DNA from 2 places in the Paractinoplanes brasiliensis genome. Region 2 is predicted to be linked to the other one. Evidence: riboswitches for the same ligand, from Rfam matches in the RefSeq annotation. Region 2 holds a riboswitch; the other holds the start of a gene.
The links. Region 2 has a riboswitch for cyclic di-AMP ahead of C8E87_RS09725 (C40 family peptidase). Riboswitches for the same ligand answer to the same signal wherever they lie in the genome.
Positions count from the first base shown of each region.

Region 1 (7,125 bases), 600 kb from region 2:
CGCGCGAGGCGGTCGAGCCGCTGTTGCTGATGCTGTCGCCGTTCGCCCCGCACCTGGCCGAGGAGCTGTGGACCAAGCTGGGGCACTCGGGCTCGCTGGCCTACGCCGACTTCCCGGTGGCCGACCCGGCGCAGCTGGTGGCCGAGTCGATCACGTACCCGGTGCAGGTCAACGGCAAGGTCAAGGCCCGCGTCGAGGTGCCGCCGGCCGCACCCGAGGCCGAGGTGCGCGAGCGGGCGCTGGCCGCGGTGGCCGAGGTGCTGGCCGGTCGCGAGCCCCGCAAGGTCATCGTGGTGGCCGGCCGGCTGGTCAGCGTCGTCGTCTGAGCCTCCGCACAGCAGAAGGCCCACCGCCCGTACGCCGGGTGGTGGGCCTTCTGCTGTTTGTCAGGCGGCGGCTTTGCGACCCGAGTGCTTCCACCAGAGGACGATCGCGGTCGTCAGCGTGAACCCGATCGCGGCCGGGGCCAGCGACAGCGGGCTCATCTCGCCCGGCCGGACCACGGCGGCGCCGATCACCGCGTACGACACCGCGGACGGGATCGAGGCCAGCGTGGTGCCGAGCAGGTAACGCTTGCGGCAGACGCTGGTGGTGCCGTAGGCGTAGCCGATCAGGCCGAACGGGGCCAGCGGCAGGAACCGGACGAGCAGCACGGCCAGCAGGCCACGACGGTTGAGCCAGCCGTCGAGACGCTCGAGCCGGCCCCCGGAACGTGCGGAGAGCGCGCCCCGGCCGACCCAGCGGCCGGCGTAGTAGGTGGCGGTGGCGGCGATCACGGCGGCGGCCAGGGCCGTGGCAGCGCCGGTGGCCGCGCCGAGCAGCGCGCCGCACGCCAGCGTGATCGCTGTGCGGGGCACGAGCACCGAGAGCAGGAGGCCACCGATCACCGCGATGGCGACCGCGGCGGCCGGGCCGACGGCAGCGACCTGGCCGGCGATCTGCGACAGCGGGAGCGTGGCTGCGGCCACACCCACGCCGCCGACGACGCCGCCAAGGATGCCGAACCGGACAAGGCGGCGCTTCCACCCCATCGAGGGCTTGTCGCCGGCCGGGATCTGCTGGGTCTGAGAAACCTGAGGATCCGCGAGGTTCACGCCCCGCGGGGCGATCAGGATGTCAGTCATGCAGGCGTACCGTCCCTTGCTTTGTCGGGTCAAGTGTCAGGCGCCGGCTGCGGCGAGTCGCTCGGCACGAAGTTTTTCGGGCCAGGTGTCGTCGACCGGTGAAAGGCTATCCGCGCCGATCGCCCAACGCAGTAGCAGATCGGCTATAGCTGGGTTGCGGGCCAGCGCGGGGCCGTGAGAGTACGTACCCAGGATCTTCCCGTGCCAGGCCCCCTCGGTCTGCCCGTCGTTGCCCACCCCGGCCGTCACCCGGGCCAGGGGAGCAGCTCCGGGGCCCAGATGCGTGCGGCCGCCGTGATTTTCGAAACCGGACAGCGGGGGCAGGCCCAGCCGCGGGTCGATGTCACCCCTGATCTCACCCACCGCACGGGTCTCGCCGCGGTCGGAATGCAGGTCGAGCAGGCCCAGGCCGGGGCACTTGGCTCCCTTGGCGAAGAACGAGTGACCGAACAGCTGGTAACCGGCGCAGATCGCCAGGACGGCCGCGCCCTGGTTGACCGCGCGGTGCAGACCGCCGTCGTTGATCAGGCGCTGGGCCGCGAGGGCCTGCGGGCCGTCCTCGCCGCCGCCGATCAGGTAGATGTCGGCGGTCGAGGGCATGGGCTGGTCGGAACGCACCGAGTAGGTCTCGACCGGGATACCGCGCATGGCCGCGCGCCGGGCCAGGATCAGCAGGTTGCCCCGGTCGCCGTACGTGGAGAGCAGGTCCGGATAGATCCAGACGATGCGCAGGACGCTCTCAGTTGACACGGTCCAACTCCGCTCGGATGTCCTGGAACGCCGTGTAGTTGGCGATCACCTCGAGGCGGCCCGGCGGCACCGACCGGATCGCCTCCTCGAAACTCAACACGTGCCGGAAGGCGATTCCGTTCACCTCGAGGCGTACGGCGAGGTCGAAGGCCCGCTCGCCGGTGATCAGCACCGGCCGGTCGTGCAGCGGCGAGAAGTCGACGTCGTACAGCCAGGAGGTGTCGAAACCGTCGGGGTCGCGGGCGTTGATGGAGAGCAGGGTCGGCGCCTGCTCGGCCATGTCGAACGCCTCCAGCCAGCTGGCCGGGTTCTTGGCCAGCAGCAGGCGGATGTTGCGGCCCTCGCGGTCGACCTGCGCGTACCGGCCGGCGACCGAGGCCACCGTGGCGAGCCGGGGGAGCGCCTCGATCGGGCGTACGCCGAACTCGGCTGCCACGGCCAGCGCGGTGGCCGCGTTGCCCAGGTTGACCGTGCCGGGCAGCTGCAGCTTGACCAGGTGCCAGTCGCCGCGCGGGTCGATGACGCCGTCGTCCTCGACGCGCCACTGGGCCTGCGGGCGGCGCAGCGAGCAGCCGGTGCACCACCAGTCGCCGTTGGCGCGCTCGATCGGATCACCGCTCTCGGGGCACACCCACGAGTCGTCCGTCCAGCGCTGGCCGGCGCTGAACCAGGTGAGGTGCGACGCGCCGCGGGCCGCCCAGACCACCATCGGGTCGTCGGCGTTGGCCACCACCGAGATGTCGGGGTGCCCGGCCAGCGCGGTGCGCCACATCTGGGCCATCATCGCGACCTCTTTGGCCCGGTCGAGCTGGTCGCGCGAGAGGTTGAGCAGCGCCACCACGCGCGGGTTGGTCTCGTCGATCACCCGGGCCAGGTAGTGCTCGTCGACCTCGAGCACCGCGAACGGCGTCGAACCCGCCTTGGCCAGGGCCGACGTGTGCCCGGTGGGCATGTTGGCGCCGAAGCCGTTGGTGGCGACCGGGCCGAGCACGCCGAGCGCGGCGGCGGCCAGCCGGGTCGTGGTGGTCTTGCCGTTGGTGCCCGAGATCAGCGCGATCGCGCGTCCGGCGGCGAGGTTGCGCAGCAGGTCGGGATCGATCTTGAGGCCGATCCAGCCGCCGATGACCGAGCCGTCGCCGCGGCCCGCGGCCCTGGAGAGCGCGGCCGCCGTTTTCGACACCGAGGTCGCGACCTTGGCCCGCAGAGGCATCTTCCCGTCCGTCACGGAAGACGAGGGTACCGGACCCGGCTGTCACGTCGAGTTGCCGAGAGTCCGGTTCCCGGCACCCGTACGGCCGGATCCGGAGTCGCATTGAGATCAACCATTCGGCGGAAACCATTTTGGCCGGTGAGAAAGGTTTGAACGGCGGAAGAGTGAAATTGCGGCCTGCGTCACCCGAATGGTCGTGAAGAAATATGTGTTCTGATTCACCCGTAACCTTAGACGCTCGGTAATTCGGCACTTACGAGCCGTAATGGCATTTCTCAGCTCCTGGTAACAAATCGGACACCACTCTCTGTGCCAAACACGCTCTGTTACTGAATCGGTTCCCCCGGGCCGCCCGGAATCGGTGTAGCAAGGTCTGGCCGGGAGCACCCGCTGCCCGGCTCGCGACGACCTGGTTCACGCCGAGCCCTGCCCCGGGCCGGTCGAAGCGACCACCCGCACCAGTTACAACCAACGAAGGCATACGGGGGCAGGGACGGGGGAACCATCACCGGTCCACTCCGCGCCATCCGCTCCGATGGCGAGCACGGAGAACCTTGGGGTGAAGTCGCGTGAGCGACCGGGCACACCTTCCCGCCCGAACCCGACAGCTAACCTCGCAGGCGTGCCGGAGGGACATCTCTACCGTGCACGAACACAGTTCGAGCCGTGGCCGCCGTTCGATCGGCGCCGGCGCCATCGCACTGTCGCTGGGTCTCTGCCTCTGCGCAGGCCAGCTGATCGCCCCCTCGCCCGCCGGCGCGGCCCCGATCGTCACCGCGGCGGCTGCCGCCAAGGCGAAGGTCAAGCCGTCGGTCCGCAGCTCCATCTCCACGCGATCCGTCACGTACGGCGGCAAGATCAAGGTCACCGCGAAGTACATCAACCCGGCCAACGGCAAGGTGATCACTTCGGGGACCGTCCGCCTGCAGGCGCTCCGCAAGAGCAAGTGGGTCAACCTGTCGGCCAAGGCGCTGGGCAAGACCGGCAGCGTCACGCTTACCGGTGAACCCCACGTGAGCGGCGCGGTTCGCGCCTATTACGTGGGCACCCCGACCTACAAGGCGGTGGCCGGCGGCAAGTTCTCGGTCACCGTCAAGCCGAAGTCGGTCCCGGCCCGCACGAAGATCATCAACGAGGCGAAGAAGCACGTCGGCTCGCTGTACAAGTTCGGCGCGGCCGGCCCCAGCCGGTTCGACTGCTCGGGCTACACGATGTGGGTCTACAAGAAGGCCGTCGGCAAGAAGCTGCCGCACAAGGCCAACTCGCAGCAGAAGTACGGCAAGTCGATCGCCAAGGGCAAGAAGCAGATCGGCGACCTGATCGTCTTCCGTAGCGGCTCGTACGGTAGCCACGTCGGCATCTACGCCGGCAGCGGATACATGTACGACTCCCCGCACACCGGCGCGCGGGTGTCCAAGCGCAAGATGTACGGCTCGAACTACGTGGTTCGCCGCCTGGTCTGACGAGTTGAGCGGGACGCGCCCGGTTCGGGTGCGTCCCGCTTGCTCGTTCCCCCGAGGCGGTCGCGGGTCACTCCTGCCCGGTCGGGTCACGCTCCTTGTTCCGTACGCGTGGGGTCCGGATCTGCCGAGCGGTCCCGCCCCGTCATGGACCCGTTCCGGCCGGGACATCCCCGGTGCCCCCACCCGGTCCCGCCCTGCGGACTGGTCTCCTCCGCACGGCTCCCGATCATTGAGCCGGAGCCCCATGGCCGGCCTGCCGTGAGTCACATCCCCGGGGTTGGCTCTGCCCCGGAACCGTAATCCCCACGGCTGGCCTGTCCCGGTCGCTCATCCCCGCGGCCCGCCTCTGCGGCCGGCGCTTGGCTTGCAGCTCGTCCCCGGAACGCCGGGCCGCCCCACGCGGCCCGGCGTTCCTCTGTACCCGGTCCACGTCTGTGCCGAGCTCTGCCCGTACTTGCAGCGTTGGCGCCGGATTGCCGCTCCGGCCGCAGCCCCCTGAGAGCTCCACTTTCCTCCCCGGTGGGGGTTGACAACGTGGCCGTCTGGGGGTTTTGGGCGTGTTCAGGGTGGTTCTTGACAGGGTGGCCGGGAGGATGTCGGAAACCGGACCTCGTTGATCATGCCCTTGCCCTCCACTTCGTGACCACCTCGTTGAGCTGGGGTTTCGTGTGCGAATCGGGTTCGCGACCCTGCTCATTCGGCTTGCGGGTGGAGGGAAGTGGAGTAGAGTGGAGTGCAGTGGCAGGGCCGAAGTCGAACCAGACCTGAGGGGCCTGCCGGCCCGAGTTGACAGGCGGACCGCGAACCGCCCGGGGCAGGGGGTAAGGGGCCGATGTTTCTCGGCACGCATACTCCGCGCCTCGACGACAAGGGGCGGCTGATCCTTCCGGCGAAGTTCCGTGATGAGCTGGCGGGAGGTGTCGTGATCACCAAGGGGCAAGAGCGCTGCTTGTACGTGTTTCCGATGCCCGAGTTCCAGCGCATCGCCGGCCAGCTGCGGGAGGCGCCGGTGACGAACAAGGCGGCCCGGGCTTACAGCCGGGTCTTCTTCGCCAGCGCGCACGACGAGGTCCCGGACAAGCAGGGGCGGGTCACCATCCCGGGTCACCTCCGGGCATATGCGGCCCTCGATCGAGAGCTCGTCGTCATCGGCGCGAGCACTCGTGTGGAGATCTGGGACAAGCAGTCCTGGGAGGACTACCTCGCGGCGAGCGAAGACGAGTTCGCCGACATCGAAGAGGGGGTGCTGCCCGGCGGACTGTAGGCACGGCACCCGGACGGGCCCGCGAAGGCCCGGGCGCTGCCGCTTCCGTACTGCGAGATCTCCAGCCGCTCCCGCTCCTGGCGCCTCTTCCCCGGCGCCAGGCGCGTGTCCGGCCAAGGGCGAGCCCGATTGGCAACGGGCACGAGCGGATGGGGATCTGGCGGTACGGGCGGGCGTCCGGGATGTGCCGCGGAACGGGTGACGTGCGCGGGCGTCGGCACGAACAACCGGCAGGTCGGTGCCGGGCAGGACGCGCGTGACAGTCGGAGTGGGGCGATGGGGGTCGACATGGGGGAGCTTCGCGGCACACACGTGCCGGTGCTGCTCGAGCGCTGCCTCGAGCTGCTCGACCCCGCACTCCGGTTGCCCGGTGCCGTGCATGTCGACTTCACGCTGGGCCTGGGCGGTCACGCCGAGGCGGTTCTCGAGCGCTATCCCCAGGTGACGCTGGTCGGGCTCGACCGCGACACCGAGGCGCTGGCGCACTCACGGCACCGGCTCGCGCGGTTCGGCGAACGGGTGCGGCTGGTGCACGCCGTCTACGACGAGTTGCCCCGGGTGCTCGACGAGCTCGATCTGGCCGCGTTCCACAGTGGCCTGTTCGACCTGGGTGTCTCCTCGCTGCAGCTCGACGAGGCCGACCGCGGTTTCGCGTACGCACAGGACGCGCCGCTCGACATGCGGATGGACCAGACCTCCGGCTTCACCGCCGAGCAGGTCGTCAACGAGTACGAGCCGGGTGATCTCGTACGCATCCTGCGGGCGTACGGGGAAGAGAAGTTCGCCACACGCATCGTCTCGTCGATCGTCCGCGAGCGGCAGAAGGGCCGGATCACGTCGACGGCACGGCTGGCCGAGCTGGTCAAGGACGCGATCCCGGCCGCCGCGCGACGAACGGGTGGAAATCCCGCGAAGAGAACGTTTCAGGCACTACGTATTGAGGTAAATGGCGAACTCGCCACGCTCGAGGCCGCCATCCCGGCGGCTTTGGACGCATTGGCGCCCAACGGGCGACTTGTGGTGATGAGCTACCAATCTTTGGAGGACAGGATCGTCAAGCGCGCGTTCACCGCGAGGACGCGCAGCACCGGGCCGATCGACCTGCCGGTCGAACTGCCCGGGACAGGTCCGACACTGCGGCTGCTGACAAGGGGGTCGGAGCCGCCCAGCGAGCAGGAGGTCGCGGACAACCCGCGGGCAGCTTCGGTGAAGCTGCGCGCGGTCGAGCGTCTCGACCGCAACGGAACACCCGGGGCCGCCCGCGAACGGCCCCGAATGACTACAACGCACGGGGGACAAGGGCGGTTACGCCCG
Region 1 covers NZ_SNWR01000001.1:1,605,932-1,613,056, reverse strand. Annotated here, with positions in the region: gene leuS (leucine--tRNA ligase) at 1-326, shown strand, start outside; gene C8E87_RS06825 (TVP38/TMEM64 family protein) at 387-1,124, opposite strand; gene C8E87_RS06820 (type 1 glutamine amidotransferase) at 1,161-1,874, opposite strand; gene C8E87_RS06815 (MurT ligase domain-containing protein) at 1,864-3,084, opposite strand; cyclic di-AMP (ydaO/yuaA leader) riboswitch at 3,544-3,722, shown strand; gene C8E87_RS06810 (C40 family peptidase) at 3,729-4,547, shown strand; gene mraZ (division/cell wall cluster transcriptional repressor MraZ) at 5,380-5,811, shown strand; gene rsmH (16S rRNA (cytosine(1402)-N(4))-methyltransferase RsmH) at 6,100-7,125, shown strand, end outside.
Region 1: linked by a shared signal. The riboswitch ahead of C8E87_RS06810 (C40 family peptidase) and the one ahead of C8E87_RS09725 (C40 family peptidase) in region 2 are both predicted to bind cyclic di-AMP.

Region 2 (7,125 bases):
TCCCGTTCGTGGTCGGCATCATGTCCGGCTCGATCATCTCGGGCCAGCTGATCGCCCGCACCGGCCGCTACCGCATCTTCCCCATCATCGGCAGCGCGCTGATGGTGGCGGCGCTCGGCCTGTTCGCCACCGTCGGCGCCGACACCCCGCTCTGGCGCGTCATGCTGATCATGGTGCTGATGGGCCTCGGCCTGGGCGGCAACATGCAGCCGATGATCACCGCCGTGCAGAACGCTGTCTCCCCGCGCGAGATCGGCGTCGCCACCAGCTCGGTCGCGTTCTTCCGCTCGATGGGCGGCACGCTCGGCACCGCGATCTTCCTCTCGGTCCTGTTCAACGTGCTCCCCGGCAAGATCCAGTCGGCCTTCCAGACCGCGCAGGGCAGCGGAGAGTTCCAGCGTTCCCTGCAGGAGAACCCGGCCCAGGCCCAGCTGCTCCAACGGGCCACCGGTGGCGGCGAGCTCGACGACACGTCATGGCTCAGCCGGCTCTCCGACGTCGTCGCCCACCCCTTCAAGGTCGGTTTCGCCGACGGCATCCAGGTCGTCTTCCTGCTGGCCCTCGCCGTCATGATCGTCGGCCTGATCGTGGTGCTGTTCCTCCCCGAGATCCCGCTCAGCCTCCGCTCGGCCCAGCAGCAACGAGCCGACGACGCCCTGGCCGCCGAGAACAGCATGGGAGTGCCGGGCGAGGTCGGTGCGGGTCCGCTCCCCGTCGACATCGAAGAACCCCTCCCCACCACCAAGGACAAGTGACAAGTTCCGCTTCGCCGACCGCCTGCGCCCTCTTCCCGGCGCAGGCGTTCGCCTTTCCACGGGCTCGACAAGCGTGGGGCGCTAGTTTTGCGACATGGCTGTTGTGAAGATCAACGCGATTGACGTCCCCGAGGGTGGCGGCGCCGAGCTGGAGCAGCGGTTCGCCGCGCGCAAGGGCATGGTGGAGCAGGCGCCGGGTTTCGAGGCCTTCGAGCTGTTGCGGCCGGTGGCCGGCGAGACGCGCTACTTCGTCTACACCCGCTGGGAGTCCGAGGAGGCGTTCCAGGCCTGGTCCAGCGGCGGCAGCCGGGCCGCCCACGCCGGTGAGGGGCAGCGGGCCCGGCCGACCGGCGCGAGTGCGAGCCTGCTCGAGTTCGAGGTGATCCAACACGTCGACAAGCCCGCCGGCTGACCGTCGCCGAGCGGCGCCGAGCCGCCGGTCGCGCCCTCGGTACAGCCGTGGCAGCGCTCGAACCCTCACTCCGGTACAGCTGTGGCGGCTTGTGCGGGTCAGGCGTTGCGGGCGGCCACGGCGATCAGGCGGTCGGCGACGGCGCGGCGGTCCAGGCCGAGGCGCTGGGCGGTGTCGCGCAGGACGGCGTAGGCCTCCTGCACACCGCAGCCACGCTGAGCGATGATCACGCCGATGGCGCGGTCGACCGCGGCGCCGGAGCTGAGGGCGTCTCGGCGGCGTAGCTCGTCGAGCAGCAGTTCGGCCTGGCCGGCCAGGGCCATCGCGGTGACGAGCTGGTCGGCGCCGGGCGTCTCGGTGGTGTCGAAATACAGGCTGAGGGCGCCCACCTCGGCGCGGGGCAGGTCGAGGGGCAGCGCGGCCACGGCGTGCACGTCCTCGGTGCGGGCGGCTTCGGCCAGGTCGGGCCAGCGCGCATCCGTAACCAGGTCGGCAAGGGTGATCATCGAGCGCGTCCGGGCGGCCTCCAGGCCCGGGCCGGTCGTGCCGGCGGTGTACTGGATCTCGTCGACCGCGGCGCCGGCGGGGCCGTGACCCACGTGGGTCAGCGGGCCGCCCTCGCCGATCAGCACGATCGAGCACCGGACGGCGCCGGGGACAGCGCCCGCGGTGAAGGCGGCCAAGCGCTCCAGCGCCTGGGTGAACGTGTCGGCGGCGAGCAGACCGGCGGTGAGCTCGTGCAGCAAGCCCGCCAGCTCCACCGGATGCGGACCGCCCGTCCCAGCCGCACGCGACCCGTCCGGCGCACCCACGTCCGACCCACCGGACGCGGACACAGACGGCCCACCGGAGGCACCCACATGCGAGGCGCCGGGCGCACCCACATGCGAGCCACCTGGCCCGCCACCGGGCGCACCCACACGCGAGCCACCTGGCCCGCCACCGGGCGCACCCACACGCGAGCCACCTGGCCCGCCACCGGGCGCACCCACACGCGAGCCACCTGGCCCGCCACCGGGCGCACCCGGGAGTGGGCCGTCGGTGACAGCCTTGCGAGGCATGCGGGTTCGGCGCGAGCGGGTCACCACACGGGCGGGACCACGGACGCGGGACGAAACCCGGCGATATGGGGCAGGCACGCGGGGGATCCTGCCATGACCATCGACGATCACGTAAGTCTTGTGCCCCTACCGGGTGGTTTCCCCGGTTGCGGCCGCCTGGTCCGAACGGCGGCCTTCGAGGAAAGTGTCGGGCGCGGCTCCGGGGTTGTCCTCGCGCTCGTCGGACTCGGCGAGGATCGCCTCGGCCTGGGCACGCGGGTTCTCGCTGCCGGCCGCGAGCTCCTCGGGGAGGAGTTCGGCGGCCCGCTGTCCGATCCGGTCATCCGTCATGGCGGATCGACTACCCGTCGTGACATGACAGAAACACCGGGCGGAGAGGGCCTGGGCAGGTAACCATGGGGTGAAAGGGAACGCCGCCCCCGGGCTGGACCCGAAGGCGGCGCAGATGTCGGTGTGCAGGTCGCCTCGCGGCGAGTGGCTCAACACGGCTCCAGCCGGACGGTATTCCGTGAAGGCAATGGGTGAGGCCCGGGGACACTGGGCACACCGACATCTGTCATCAACGGTCGGCCCCCACCCATGATTCCGTTAGCGAATGTGACGCCGACCACAGCGTTTCGGCGACCGCGTGGAGGGTAGCCCGGAGTCCGTGACCGACGAGATTCGCGAGCTGGACGCGTTCCTGGACGACGCCTACGACGGGCAGGAGCGGTTGAGCAGCGCCGACCTGCAGCGACGGGCGATCGCGGCCGACCTTCCGGCCCTGGCCCTGACCCGGGTCGACGCGCTGCCGGAGGGCGAGTACGCCCAGGACGAGGCGGCCGAGGCGCTACGGGCCCTGGAGATCTGACGAAAGAGGAGGCCGGGATGGAGCCGATCGGCGACCCGGACGAGCAGGAGGACTTCGCCGGCGAGCACGCCACCACGACCGTCGACGACGACGTCACCGCCGGCCAGGACGACCACGCCGAGCCCGAGAGCCCCGAGGGCTGGGCCGGCCTGGAGAAGGACGGCCCACCCTGACGGGAGACGGCCCGGGCAGTGAGGAGAGCCCGGGCCTAGTCCCCCTCGGCGGCGCGCTTGGCCACGTCGTAGCCCAGCTGCAGGAAGTCGGAGACCGCCGTGGCCGTCAGCGTGACCGCGGCCAGCCGGGTCAGCCGCGGCGCCAGCACGAGCCCGCCGGTCAGTCCCGTGGCGACCCACACGGCCAGACAGAACGGGCAGGTCACCAGCTCGCCGATCCCGTGCTTGACCGAGCTCTCGTGGTGGCGGACCTCCTCGTTGAGCTCGGCGGCCCCGGCCGGCTCGGTGTACCGCGTGAAGGGCGCCCGCAGCGGGCTGGTCACCGAGTCCTTCGCCAGCAGCCGGCTCAGCTTGTGGGTGGCCAGCGACAGCAGCACCACGTCGGCGGTGGAGGGACGGGTCGGTACGGCCTTGCCGGTGACCTTGGCCGCGACGGCGAGTGAGGCGGCCAGCGTTCCGAAGGCACCCATCGCGACGGCGTAGCCACCCAGCGGGCGGTGCTCGTGCGGGGCGTAGGACTGCCCGACGCGCGACATCCGGGCGCGCAGCGACTGCATCAAGGGAACCCCTAAAAGTCCTGAGTGAGCCGGTCGGGGTCGACCTCCCGGCTGGGATAGCGGGTGATGTACTCGGTCTCGAGCTCGGCGGTCCGCTTGAAGTGGTTGCTCAGCGCCGCGTCCGGGCCGTGACGCAGGGTGGCCAGGCGGGTGCGGTAGAGGCTGGCTAGCTCGCGGAACAGGTCGTCGTCGCCGAAGGTGGCCGGATCAATGCCGGTCTCCATCAGCGGAGCGTCACCTGCGTCGGTCATGGTGCACCTCCGGTCGGAACGGGCCTCAGCGTCCTACCGAGATGCCCGTGCCGACGGTCAGCAAACCCCCGCCGGTACGCTTGGTGGCCATGAAGGGCCTGTGGACCCCGGCGTGGATCGCCCGCCACGTCCTGGCACTGGTTCTCGCCTCGGGCTGCCTGGTGCTGGGCTGGTGGCAGTTCAGCCGTGCGCAGGAGGGCAACTCGATCAGCTGGGGTTACATGTTCGAGTGGCCGGTGTTCGCGGCCTTCGTCGTGTTCCTCTGGTGGCGCGAGGTCCAGCTCGCCCGCAAGAAGGGCCGCCTCGTGAAGGCCGAGGAGCCGCAGGCTGCCGCGGGCGAAAGGCTCCCAGGTTCGGCTGTTACCGTCGGCCGGCCGGTACGCGTGGCCACTCAGTCCTCCACGCCGGAGGACGACCCCGAGCTCACCGCGTACAACGACTATCTCGCCTGGCTGAACGCCACCCCCGGCGCCCGCCCGAGCGACTATCCCGGATAGGAAAAGAACGATCGTGAAGGGTGCCCTGACCCGTTATCGGATCATCGCGTGGATCGTCGGCGTGGTCCTGGTCGCGCTCGTCGTGGTGGGCATGCCGCTGAAGTATCTGGGCGACGACCCGGTCGTCGTCGAGGCGGTCGGCCCCGCGCACGGTTTCCTGTTCATGGTCTATCTGGTGGCGACGTTCGACCTGTCCCGCCGTGCGCATTGGGCGTTCGGCCGGATGCTGCTGGTGATGCTCTCGGGCACTGTCCCGTTCCTGTCGTTCTGGGCCGAGCGTAAAGTGAGCCGGGAATGGGTGCCGGCCGAGGAGCCGGCGAAAAGTCCAGTTTGACAGCCGAGTTCGACGCATTGCTTCCGTCGAATTACTAGCTGCTATCGGGATCATTCACGCAAAGCGGTCCATTGTCTTAAATCACTCTGTGACCCCTTGCATTTGAATCTTTCGCCGATAGGTTGATCCGGTTGGTTCGGTCCGCAGCCACTCCCCCTGGTGGCGCCGGCCAACGCCGCCGAATCGATTGAGCCGGGGAACCACGTTCCCGGGGCGAATCCGCGTCAGCGCGGTAGGGCCTTCTTCCCGCCCGAGCCCGTCAGCTGACCCGGTAGGCGGCCAGGCGGAAGAAAGGCCACTGACCGGTGCCCCACCCCCGTACGAGGCTTCGGGTCCTCGTCGTCGCGGCGATGGCTGCCGCGATCACCGGCTCCTTCCTGACGCCCGCGCAAGCGGCGCCGTCCGAGACGGAGCTCAAGAAACAGATCGAGACGGCGTCCGACAAGCTCGAGGACGTCACCGAGCAGTACAACGCGATGAACGTGGCCCTGAAGAAGACCCAGGCCGACGCCAAGAAGCTGCAGGCGTCTCTGGCCCCCGCTCAGGCCGCGCTCAAGGTCGCGAGCGCCCAGGTCGGCAACCTGGCGACCACGTCCTACAAGCAGGGCCGGGTCGGACCGATGAGCGCGCTGCTGTCGGGCACACAGGACGGCCTCATGGACCGCATGAGCTACCTCGACATGCTGACCCGGGCCAACCAGCGCGACATCGACACGTACACCGAGGCGACGCAGAGCTTCAACGAGCGTCAGGCCGCCCTCAAGGCGACCCAGACCAAGCAGACCGCCCAGCTGCGGGCGCTGTCGACGCAGAAGGCGGCGATCCAGAAGGACCTCAAGAAGCTCTTCGAGATGCGTGAGGTCGCGTTCGGCCAGGCGCAGGAGTCGGGCAGCAAGTACGACGGCCCGATCCCGGAGATCTCCGGCAAGGCCGGCATCGCTGTCACGTTCGCGTACAACCAGATCGGCAAGCCGTACCTGTTCGGCGCGGGCGGTCCGGGCAGCTACGACTGCTCCGGCCTGACCTCGGCGGCGTGGCGGGCGGCGGGCAAGTCGCTGACGCACCAGACCAAGTCGCAGTGGAGCGAGACCAAACGCATCAGCCGCGACGACCTGAAGCCGGGCGACCTGGTGTTCTATCGCAGCCTCGGGCACGTGGCGATCTACGTCGGCGACGGTCAGATCATCGACGCGCCGCGCGCCGGCACGGTGGTCAAGAAGCGCACGATCAACATCATGACCCCGTACGGGTACGGACGAGTCGTCTAGGGCCCACGCACGGAGAAGGCCGGTACCCGACTCGGGTACCGGCCTTTCGCGTCTGTGAGTAACGGGGGGTGATGCGGGGTGGAACGTCAGGCGGCCTGCAGGCCCTCGGCCCGGGCCAGCTCGCGCAGCCGGCCGAGCGCCTGGATCTCGAGCTGGCGGATCCGCTCGCGGCTCAGCGAGAACCGCGAGGCCACCTCGGTCAGCGAGTGCTCGCGGCCGTCCTCGAGGCCGTAGCGGGCCCGCATGATGCCGGCCGACCGGTCGTCGAGGTGGTTGAGCAGCCCCTCGATGCGCTGGCGCTCCAGGGCGGTCAGCACGATCTCTTCCGGTGACGGGGCGTCGCTGTCGGCGACCAGGTCACCGAGGTTGGTGTCGCCGTCGTCGCCGACCGGGGTGTCGAGCGACACCGTGTCCTGGGCCCAGCGGGTGAGCTCGTTGACGCGCTCGACGGTCACGCCGAGAGCGGCCGCCACCTGCTCGGGCTCGGGGTCGCCGCCGAGCTCACGGACGAGCTGGCGGGTCACGTTACGCATCCGGTTGACGTCCTCGACCAGGTGGACGGGCAGGCGCACGGTGCGCTCCTGCTGGGCGATGGCCCGGCTGATCGCCTGGCGCACCCACCAGGTGGCGTACGTCGAGAACTTGTAGCCGCGCTCGTAGTCGAACTTCTCGACGGCGCGGACGAGACCGGTGTTGCCCTCCTGGATCAGGTCGAGCATCGGCATGCCGGAACGCACGTAGCGCCGGGCGATCGACACCACCAGTCGCAGGTTGGCCCGGATGAACAGGTCCTTGGCCTTCTGGCCCTCGGAGACCAGGCGCTCCAGTTCCTCCCGGCTCACACCGCGCCGGACCTCGCCGCTGTCGAGCAGGTGCTCGGCATAGAGGCCCGCCTCGATTGCCTTGGAGAGCTCGACCTCCCGTGCGGCGTCCAGCAGCGGAGTCCGGGAGATCTCGTGCAGGTAGA
Region 2 covers NZ_SNWR01000001.1:2,210,088-2,217,212, forward strand. Annotated here, with positions in the region: gene C8E87_RS09680 (MDR family MFS transporter) at 1-755, shown strand, start outside; gene C8E87_RS09685 (antibiotic biosynthesis monooxygenase family protein) at 850-1,167, shown strand; gene C8E87_RS09690 (GAF and ANTAR domain-containing protein) at 1,266-1,928, opposite strand; gene C8E87_RS09695 (hypothetical protein) at 2,355-2,558, opposite strand; gene C8E87_RS09700 (hypothetical protein) at 2,878-3,078, shown strand; gene C8E87_RS43570 (hypothetical protein) at 3,096-3,251, shown strand; gene C8E87_RS09705 (DUF1360 domain-containing protein) at 3,287-3,808, opposite strand; gene C8E87_RS09710 (DUF6158 family protein) at 3,820-4,059, opposite strand; gene C8E87_RS09715 (hypothetical protein) at 4,149-4,556, shown strand; gene C8E87_RS09720 (DUF3817 domain-containing protein) at 4,570-4,890, shown strand; cyclic di-AMP (ydaO/yuaA leader) riboswitch at 5,057-5,183, shown strand; gene C8E87_RS09725 (C40 family peptidase) at 5,241-6,158, shown strand; gene C8E87_RS09730 (sigma-70 family RNA polymerase sigma factor) at 6,245-7,125, opposite strand, start outside.